DNA from 3 places in the Paraburkholderia bryophila genome. Region 3 is predicted to be linked to each of the others. Evidence: riboswitches for the same ligand, from Rfam matches in the RefSeq annotation. Region 3 holds a riboswitch; each other region holds the start of a gene.

Region 1 (3,271 bases), 430 kb from region 3:
AGCGCCACAACTGATGGCACAGATCGGCGTCTGCGGTGCTGCGCGCCAGTAGATTCGGATCTTCCTGCAGGTCGCCGGAAAACATCGCAAGCGTCTGCTGCTTACGCTCGGCGAGCGCGACCACCTGCTCGATGCCGTAAGGCCAATACGCCTCGCCACCGAGATGATCGACCACCACCACGCGCGCATGCTGCAACACGTCTTCGACATAGAAGTCGACCGAAGCCGGCTGCCGCAGATACGTGACGTTCGCGAGCCGCAGACTCGGAAAGCCTTCACCCAGACGTGGAAAAACGCTCGCCAGCAGCGACAGCGTGGTGTCGGCGGAGCTGAGCACGACGATCTCGGCAGGCTGCTGATCGATACGGATCACGCCTTGCGTATCGTCGACAAAACCGCCCGGCGTCGTGCGCAGCAGATGCATGAGCGCTTACGCCTGTTGCGCTTCGTGGCGGGTCGAGACGCCCAGCGCGACGTTGAACGCGCGTTGCAGCGCGGCCTGGTCGAGGTCTTCGCCGATCAGCACGAAGCGGCTGCGGCCGCCTTCGCCGGCCTGCCAGCGTCGATCGAAATAGCTGTCGAAGCGGCGGCCCACGCCTTGAATCACCAGCCGCATCGGCGCGCCCGGCAGCGCGGCGAAACCCTTCACGCGGTAAATCGTGTTGGTTTCGACGAGCGACTGCAACGCGGCGATCACCGCTTCGCGCGACGGCGCATCCGCCTGCACCACCACCGAATCGAATTCGTCGTGATGGTGATCGGCATCTTCAGCGGAGCCGTGATGGTCGTGGCGCAAATGGATCGTTTCTTCCGACGCCGCTTCGAGCCCGAGCAACGTATGCAGATCGAGCTGGCCCATGTGTGCGCGCACGATCTTCACTTGCGGCGGAATCTCCTCGCGGATCACGGCCTCGACCGCGCCTTGCTGCGCGTCGTCGAGCAGATCGGTCTTGTTCAGGATCACCAGATCGGCCGCGGACAACTGGTCTTCGAACAGTTCGTGCAGCGGCGATTCGTGATCGAGATTCGGATCGGCCTGGCGCTGCGCGTCCACGGCGACCGGATTGTCGGCGAACTGGCCGCTCGCGGCAGCCGGGCCGTCCACCACCGTGACCACCGCGTCGACGGTGAAGCTGTTCTTGATCTGCGGCCAGTTGAACGCCTGCACGAGCGGCTTGGGCAACGCGAGGCCGGAGGTTTCGATCAGCACGTGATCGATCTGGCCGCGGCGTTCCACGAGCTTTTCCATCACCGGGAAGAATTCTTCCTGCACCGTGCAGCACAGGCAGCCGTTCGCCAGTTCATACAGTTGGCCTTCGGTCTCGACGCCGTTTTCGTCGCAACCGATACCGCAACCCTTGAGGATTTCGCCGTCGATACCAAGTTCACCGAACTCGTTGACGATCACCGCGATGCGCTTGCCGCCCGCATGCTGAAGAATGTGCCGCAGCAGCGTGGTCTTGCCGCTGCCGAGAAAGCCCGTGACGATGGTGACGGGAATCTTGCGCATTTGAGTTTGCATCGTGAGGTCCATCCGTAGGAGTTGCACGGGTACGCCGGCGCGTTTCGTTTTGTGCGGAGGTCATGAGCGCACGCCGCATCCCCGCGGCGTTCGTTCTGCATGTTCTGGCCGGTATCCGGGCTGGCGAAAGCGCCGCTTCCCCTTCCCGGGCGAGGAGTTTCTCGCCCAGTGGTGACATGCCGACGCGGCCTTGCGCGTGGACATTGAAGCCGGCTCCGCGACGCCGGAGACTGAACCGGACGCCACATTTCGCTTACCGTTGCGGGGGCAGCACAGGTTGACCCGGTCCTTTGCAGGCGGGCACCCTGTTTCCCGTTTAACTGCGTGCGCGAGAGCGCGCACACGAGCACCAAAAGTGCGTGCGAGTGTAGGCCCGCGGCCCGCCGCCGTCAAGGAAACACCGGCCGCGAAGGCTTATCGGGCGGGGTGTCGTGTGCTATCGTATGCGCGCGTTTGGTGCCTGCCCATGCGTTCGCATGTGCAGTTAAACGGGAGTTAGTTGTATTGCATGACCTCGATGCCGGACCTCAGACGCTTCTGCCTATTTCGTCCTTCCAATCCGCTGACGACGTGATGCACGCCGAGATGAGCCGCGCGTGGCTCAACGGCGAAATGAAGTCGGCGTCGATGTCGGCATTGCCGCGAATCACGGCGAATGCCCAATGAAAACGCTAAGTGTCGGCATCGGCTGCCGCTTGCATAGTTCGGCCGAACAGATCGAAGCGGCCGTGCGTGCCGCGCTCGGCACGTATCGGTTCGATCAGATCCGGGTCGTCGCTTCGATCGACACTAAATCGCAGCAAGCCGGTTTACTTGATTTCTGCACACGCTATGCTTTGCCGCTGGTTTTCTTCAGCCGCGAGCAGATCGCGGCGGTGCCGGTAGAAACATACTCGGCAGCGGCAAAGACCCATCTCGGCGTGGACGGTGTGTGTGAGCCGTGCGCGCTGCTGGCTGGGGCGGCCGAACCGCCGGCGTCGCGAGCCCGCCTTATCGTCCGCAAGACGATCCATGCCGGTGTCACCGTGGCTATCGCCGCATCCACCGACCGCGCCATCCAACAACAGGACCTGCCATGAAAACCGACCCCGAATCCCATCAACGGATGACCGAGCGCCGGCGCGAAGGCCACGAAAAGAAACAGGCCCAGGCCACCGTCGAAAAAGGTCTGCTGATCGTCAATACCGGCACCGGCAAGGGCAAAACCACGGCCGCGTTCGGCATGGCCGTGCGCGTGCTCGGCCACGGCATGCGGCTGGGCGTCGTGCAGTTCATCAAGGGCGCGTTGCATACGTCGGAGCGCGACTTCCTCGGCGCGATCGCCCATTGCGATTTCGTCACGATGGGCGACGGCTACACGTGGAACACGCAGAATCGCGACGCCGACATCGCCACCGCGCGCAAAGGCTGGGACGAAGCGCGCCGGATGATCGAAAGCGGCGATTACCAGATGGTGATCCTCGACGAACTGAACACCGTCCTCAAGTACGAATACCTGCCCCTCGACGAAGTCCTCGCCGTGTTGAACGCGCGCGCCGGGATGCTGCATGTGGTCGTGACCGGCCGTCACGCGCCGGACGCGCTGATCGAAGCCGCCGACCTGGTCACCGAAATGCGCATCGTCAAGCATCCGTACCGCGAGCAAGGTGTGAAAGCGCAACGCGGCGTGGAGTTTTAAGCCATGTCCGCGTGCCCGGCGCTCTTCATCAGCGCGCCCGCCTCAGGACAAGGCAAGACCACGATCACCGC
Region 2 (3,271 bases), 730 kb from region 3:
GCATCGTGGCGGCCGCGCCGGGCGGCTTGTCCTCGCTGACACCCGACGACGGCAAAGGCGTTGCCCAACCCTACGGCGACGACGCCCAATGTTCAGCCGGTCACGGCAGCTACCAATGTATGTGGACGCCGCACCACGACGCGGGCTCGAACGCGGATGCGTTGCAAGCCGTCGCGGCCGATGTCGCTTCCTGTTTGCCCGAGGCGACGCACAATCAGAATTCGCCTGCACGTCAGCACTTTTATGTCGGTGCGCCGGGCAAACGGACCGAGATCACGCTCGCGCCGACGGGCTCGAACAAGTTGCGGCTGGTTGTGTCGGGCAAATGATCGGCTTGGGTAGACGGCGTGTTTCCTTTTGAGCGGAAGCGCGGTGGCTAGCGCGACGCCGGCCACCAGGTCCAGCCACGTCGCGAGCAGCGCAATTCGATCACCGAAAGCGGCGCGATCTCGATGCGTGGAAACACCGCGGGCGAAGCGCCGAGCACGGATACGATCGCTGCCCGCAGCACCGGTGCGTGCGTGACGGCGACCACGTTGTGTATCTCGTTGGCCTGGGATGTGTGGCTTGTCCGTTCGATTAGCGTTTCCAGCCATTCCCCTGTCCGCATTACGAGTTGGCTGAACGACTCGCCCCCGTGTGGCGCGGCGTCCGGGTCGCGGGTCCAGGCGGCGAGTTCTTGCGGCGCTTCGGTCATGAGGTCGGCGAGGCGTCGGCCGTGCCAACTGCCATAGTTCAGGTCCGCCAAGTGCGCGTCGACTGTCGCCGTCAGGCCCAAGGCCGAGGCTGTTTCGCGCGCGCAGCCGGCAGGGCTGATGATGCCGGTTGCATCGTCGAGGATCGGCAGAGACGAACGCGCGGCCTGGATTTCGGCGAGACCGCGTGGGTCGAGTGGAGCAAGTGGGTCGGCGGCGGGAAAACGGCCTGCACGCATAGCGGCAGTCGAGGCGTGGCTAATCAGTAATAGCCGAATTTCCATACCGTTGGTTCCTTACGTTTCCCTGCACCCGGCGCTGGCACCGACGCCATGCACTCGCGCGTTAGTTTTGCATTGCCGAAGGCCGGAGTTTAACGCGTAGAATAGCGGCACTGCGAAGCTCAGAAGCCGGTGAAAGCCCGGCGCGGTCGCGCCACTGTAATTGGCATCTCCTGCCAAAAGCCAGACCTGAGCTTTGCGCACTTCCTCTGTAATCGACTATCGGGGCGCGTTACCCCAGGAGATGTCCGTCATGACTGAAGCTGTTCTCAATTCCGGCAATCCGGCTGTTGCTCAGCCCACGCCGATTCCATTGCGCGAGTTGCTGCCGTGGATCGTATTCGGCGGCTTGCTGTTGCTGCTCGCTATTTACTTCGTTGGTGCGGAAGAGGGTGCTACCTCGCTGGTGCCCGGCATGTACGTGCATGAGTTCGTGCACGACGGCCGCCATCTGCTCGGCTTTCCTTGCCACTAACGGAGCATTGAACATGGTCGGTAAATTGTTGGTGCGCGGGATGCTGGCAGGCATCGCCGCAGGGTTACTCACGTTCAGCTTCGCCAAAGTGGTGGGCGAGCCGCAGGTCGATCAGGCGATTTCCTTCGAAGAAAAAGCCGATGCCGCGAAGGGCGAAGCCCCTGAGCCGGAAATCGTCAGCCGTGAGACGCAGGCGGGCCTGGGTTTGCTGACCGGCGTGGTGACGTATGGCGCGGCGATTGGCGGGTTGTTTTCGCTAGTGTTCGCGTTTGCCTATGGACGTGTCGGCGTGGTGAGTGCGCGGGCGTTGTCCGCATGGCTTGCGCTCGGCGCGTTCATTACGATTGTGATCGTGCCCAATATCAAGTATCCAGCGAATCCGCCGTCGGTCGGCGACCCTGAAACGATCGGCGCGCGTACCGGGTTGTTCTTTTTGATGATCGCGATTTCGCTGGCGGCGATGGTGTTTTCGTTGAAGGTGCGGCGCCGGTTGGCCGTGCAACTCGGTACGTGGAATGGCTCGATTGTGGCGGGTGTGGTGTTCGTCGTGATTATTGGCGCTGTGCAGCTTTCCATGCCGGTGATCAATGAAGTGCCGGCGGCGTTTCCGGCGGTGCTGTTGTGGAAGTTCCGCGTTGCCGCGATCGGGATGCAGGTCATTATGTGGACCACCATTGGGCTGCTGTTCGGCGCGTTGGTCGAGCGGAGCGCGTTTGTGCGCCCGATTGGGCGGGCGGCGGTTTAGTTTTTGCTGATGCTGGTGTGCCGTGCGCAGCGCTTGAGAAGGTAGTCCGATCAAGGAGTTGCTGCGGTTGTAGGAAGGTTATCCACAGGCTTGCAAACAAAATCTGGGGATAAGTTTTAAAGGCGAGGCGCTGGGCACGGTCGAATGACGGTGTGCGGCGGCCTCGCTTTTTTGCGTTTGGGGTTTTCGGATGACTTGTCCTTTCTTGATTTCCTACGCTTCGTGTAGGCGCTGATAGAAGCGCGCTGTAGTTGGTGAAAATAGAAATACAAGGTTGAGAATTTTCAGATCCTCTCGTCGCTGAGTTCCTTATAGCGTGCTTGTGCTGCATACAAGTACAACCAATAAGGATGACGATGAAAGACACGAACGGATCTCGTCATCGATGTGTTCAATGTAGATAGATTGGATGGTGAACCGCTTGTCGACTATCCCGAGCCCGGCGCTAGATTGATGATTGTCGAGCAATGTAAGGGAGGCAGTGGCGTGGACTTGCGCCATCCATATCGCATTCTGGAGTAGGTGAACTATGCAACGACCTTTCGCGAATCACGAACTGAAATTACTTGAATTTCTTCTCACTGTGAACGAATCGCTCTATGAAAAATATTTACCCCGTTGGAGAGCTCAAATAGAAACGTGTACGGTTCGTGAGGTCAATGTGCCCTACTGCCTGGCGATCAGTCACGAGGATCGTTTGCCTGGTGGCGGTTACACAACATTGGCTCGTGATCTGATCGCAATCGATGAGGGAGTGTCCGTGCTCATCTATGCGTACGTCATCGAAACGCGCTCTGGTTATGTCTTGCACTCCCTCGACATCGATCGTCTTGATGGAGAGGCGCTTGTTAAGTACCCGGAACCGGGTGACGGTCTCATGATCATGGAAGCGGGAAAACGCATCGGAGGAGCAGACTTACGACACGTCTTCAAGGAATCTGATCTTCCTCCTCACCGTAAGCTCCCCTAGACGTCTTCGCCAATCCGGGCGTCGTTCTGTGAATCCATTCGTCAGGACGCGGTGACGCGAATCCGACGCGCCATCGCTGGATGGCGCACCGACCAGGCTCGAGCC
Region 3 (3,271 bases):
CGGTGCTCAGCGCGTGCAGATGAAACTCGTCCCACGTGTGATCGACGCTCAGGCTAACCGTCTGACGTGGGCGACGATTGAGCCACGTGCGGTCGGTGACGTCCTGCGGATTCAGCAGACCGATCGCGAGGCTCACCGGCGTCGAGCGGCCGAGCGTGCCACGGTACGACAGATCGATACCCTGAATATGCGCGCGCCCCACGTTCACCGGAGCAAACGTCACCGGGTCGTACGTGATGAGGTCATGCACCCGCGTGTCGTACAACGCGGCCGTGAACGTGCCGATCGACGTGGTGGCATCGAGCGCCGCTTCGACCGTGTCGCTGCGTTCGGGCGACAGGTTCGGGTTCGAGAAACCCGGGTAATACAGATCGTTGAACGTCGGCAGGCGGAACGCGTTGCCATACGAAACACGCGCGGTATAAACCGGCGTGATCGCATAAGCGAGCGCGACGTTGCCCGTATTGACCGACTGCCCCTGCACGATCTCGTGGCGGCCCGCGAGGAACAGCGTGAACGCCCCGAGCACGGCCGATTGATGCAGCGAAACCGCCGAATCGTTGCGAGCCGGCACGCCCGACGGAATATCGATCGGCAGGAAGGCCTGCTCGCGCGAGAAGTCGTAAGCGAGCTTCGTCTCGCCGGACAACGGCAGACCGAACAGCGTATGCCCGTGCTCCTGATGCGTCAGCGAAGTCGACGTGCTGAAACGCGTCGAGTCGATTTCATCGGTGGCGAGGGTCGGGTCGTTCGCGTAGAGGAACTGGCGGTCGTTCGCGTAGCCGACCGACTGGTCGAACTGCGTGTACGGCGTGATATCGACGTGCAGCGCGATACCCGTCGTCAGTTGATGATCGAGCTGCTGGTTATCGCCCCCGGCGTTGTCGTAGGAGAACGTGGACTTGTGATAAAGCGCGAAGGTCGAGATCGACCAGTTGTCGCGCGCATAACCGAGCCGCGCGTCCACGTCTTGCGCGTGGTACGGATTGCGGCCGTCCTCGTGCCCGTACGCGAACGGTTTGGTAGCGTCGATCCCCGCGGTGTTGTAGTCGTGCAGGCCCAGCGAGTACGTCAATCCGGACAAGGCCGACAGCGGACCCGTGGACGGAAGGCTGCCCGAGGTGCGGATTTGCGTGTCGAACGTCTTGTTCGAACCGCCGCCTACCGAGACCGTGGTCCGGTTAGGCTGATTCGCCGCATGGTTCGTGAAGAGTTGCACGACGCCGCCCACCGCGTCCGCGCCGAACGAAGCGGCCGCCGGCCCCGAGATCACCTCAACGCGGTCGAACGCGGAGGTCGGCAGATCGGCCCACGAGGCCTGACCCGTCGTCGCGGAACCGACCCGGATCCCGTCGATAAACACCGCCACCTGGCTGCCGCTCGACCCGCGAATGCTGACGGCCTCCGTCGCGCCCGGTCCGCCGTTTTGCGACACGGTGACGCCGGGCAACGTAGCCAGCGCTTGCGTGATGCTCGGATCAGCCGGCGACAGACGGTCCAGATCCGCCTTGTTCAGGACTTGCGTCGACGCATAGCGTTGATCGAACGATTGCGGCAGATGCTGCGTATCGCCCGTCACGAGAATGTTCGGCAGCGTGGTTTGAGCCGGCTGTTGGGCGTCGGGCGACAGCGACGCGTCGTCCGCGGCGTGAGCCGTTTGCCATGCGGAAACTGAGGAAACCGTCAGCGCGGACGTAACGAGGAGATGACGGAACTTCATAGTGAGCCAATGCCTGATGCGGAAAGGCGAAGGCACAACGCCCCCGCGAGTGGAGCGTTTTGAAACGTGCTGGTGGACATGACAGGTCCTGAGGTTAGGCTGTCTTTGCAACGAGCGACCGCATGGAGCGGTGCTGGCGCATCGGGACACCCCGCCCGATGCGGCTGCGCAGACCTCGGTCGATGGCAGGTCTCCTGGCTCGCGAGTCGCCGTTCTGCGCCGACCTTCCCGGTCTCCCAGTGGTCATGAGTGGCGCGAACTCGTCGCTTACAGTTGCGGGGGCAGCCGCAGACTCGGCGCATTGCTGCGCGTCACTGCGTTCCCTTTTGATCCCGGTAAGGGGAACCATCAGGGCGCAAGCGTAACGACTGGCAGTGCCGTCCGTCAATTGTTCGTGAGATCGGACGTCACCTCGGACGCAACAAGTTTCTGCCGCAAGGCCTTCGCGGCCTGCACCATATTGGTCAGCGCGGCTTCCGTCTCGGGCCAGCCACGGGTTTTCAGACCGCAGTCCGGGTTGACCCACAGGCGCTCGGCAGGAATCACCTCGCAGGCACGCTCCAGCAGACGTTGCATCGCTTCAACGCTCGGCACGCGCGACGAATGCGTGTCGTACACGCCCGGGCCGATTCCGTTCGGATAGGCGAACTCGCCGAAACCATCGAGCAGTTCCATCGACGAGCGCGACGTCTCGATCGTGATCACGTCCGCATCCAGCGCGGCGATCGACGGCAAAATGTCGTTGAACTCCGAATAGCACATATGGGTATGAATCTGCGTCGCGTCCGACACCCCGCCCGCCGCGATCCGGAATGCGCGGGTCGCCCAGTCGAGATACGCGGGCCAGTCAGCCTGACGCAGCGGCAGCCCTTCACGGAACGCCGGCTCGTCGATCTGGATGATGCGGATGCCGGCTTTTTCAAGGTCCATTACTTCATCGCGAATCACCAGCGCCAGTTGCAGCGCCGTGGTCGAGCGCGGCTGGTCGTCGCGCACGAACGACCATTCGAGCAGCGTGACCGGACCGGTCAGCACGCCTTTCACCAACCTGTCGGTCAACGACTGCGCATGACAGGCGTTGTCCACGATCATCGGTTCGGGACGATAGACGTCGCCGTAAATGATCGGCGGCTTGACGCACTGCGAGCCGTAGTTCTGCACCCAGCCACTTTCGGTGAACGCGTAGCCCCACAGCTTGTCGGCGAAATGCTCGACCATGTCGTTGCGTTCCACTTCGCCATGCACCAGTACGTCGAGCCCGAGTTCTTCCTGTTTGCGCACGACGCTCGCCGTTTCCGCGCGCATCCGCTCGAGATAGTCGAGCGCGCGAAGTTCGCCGCGCCGGTACGCCGCGCGTGCCTGCCGGATGGCCGGCGTCTGCGGAAACGAGCCGATCGTCGTGGTGGGCAGCAACGGCAATTTCAACGCGTGACGCTGCACGCGGCTACGGTCGGCGAACGGACTCTTGCGGTCCGCCATCGCGTCGGTAATGGTAGCGACGCGCCGTTGCACCAGCACGTTGAACACGCCGCCGGAACTTCGTCGCGAATC

What was found. Region 3 has a riboswitch for cobalamin ahead of GGD40_RS33225 (TonB-dependent receptor domain-containing protein). Riboswitches for the same ligand answer to the same signal wherever they lie in the genome.
Region 1: another riboswitch for cobalamin. It lies ahead of cobW (cobalamin biosynthesis protein CobW); the one in region 3 lies ahead of GGD40_RS33225 (TonB-dependent receptor domain-containing protein).
Region 2: another riboswitch for cobalamin. It lies ahead of GGD40_RS30050 (CbtB domain-containing protein); the one in region 3 lies ahead of GGD40_RS33225 (TonB-dependent receptor domain-containing protein).

Annotation. Positions count from the first base shown of each region.
Region 1 covers NZ_JACCAS010000002.1:3,181,863-3,185,133, reverse strand. The annotation lists gene cobN (cobaltochelatase subunit CobN) at 1-424, opposite strand, end outside; gene cobW (cobalamin biosynthesis protein CobW) at 431-1,522, opposite strand; cobalamin riboswitch at 1,612-1,890, opposite strand; gene GGD40_RS35160 (cobalamin biosynthesis protein) at 2,185-2,601, shown strand; gene cobO (cob(I)yrinic acid a,c-diamide adenosyltransferase) at 2,598-3,200, shown strand; gene GGD40_RS35150 (cobyrinate a,c-diamide synthase) at 3,204-3,271, shown strand, end outside.
Region 2 covers NZ_JACCAS010000002.1:2,019,593-2,022,863, forward strand. The annotation lists gene GGD40_RS30040 (hypothetical protein) at 1-329, shown strand, start outside; gene GGD40_RS30045 (histidine phosphatase family protein) at 377-979, opposite strand; cobalamin riboswitch at 1,042-1,243, shown strand; gene GGD40_RS30050 (CbtB domain-containing protein) at 1,230-1,451, shown strand; gene GGD40_RS30055 (CbtA family protein) at 1,465-2,196, shown strand; gene GGD40_RS30060 (hypothetical protein) at 2,726-3,166, shown strand.
Region 3 covers NZ_JACCAS010000002.1:2,748,845-2,752,115, reverse strand. The annotation lists gene GGD40_RS33225 (TonB-dependent receptor domain-containing protein) at 1-1,720, opposite strand, end outside; cobalamin riboswitch at 1,888-2,085, opposite strand; gene metE (5-methyltetrahydropteroyltriglutamate--homocysteine S-methyltransferase) at 2,105-3,271, opposite strand, start outside.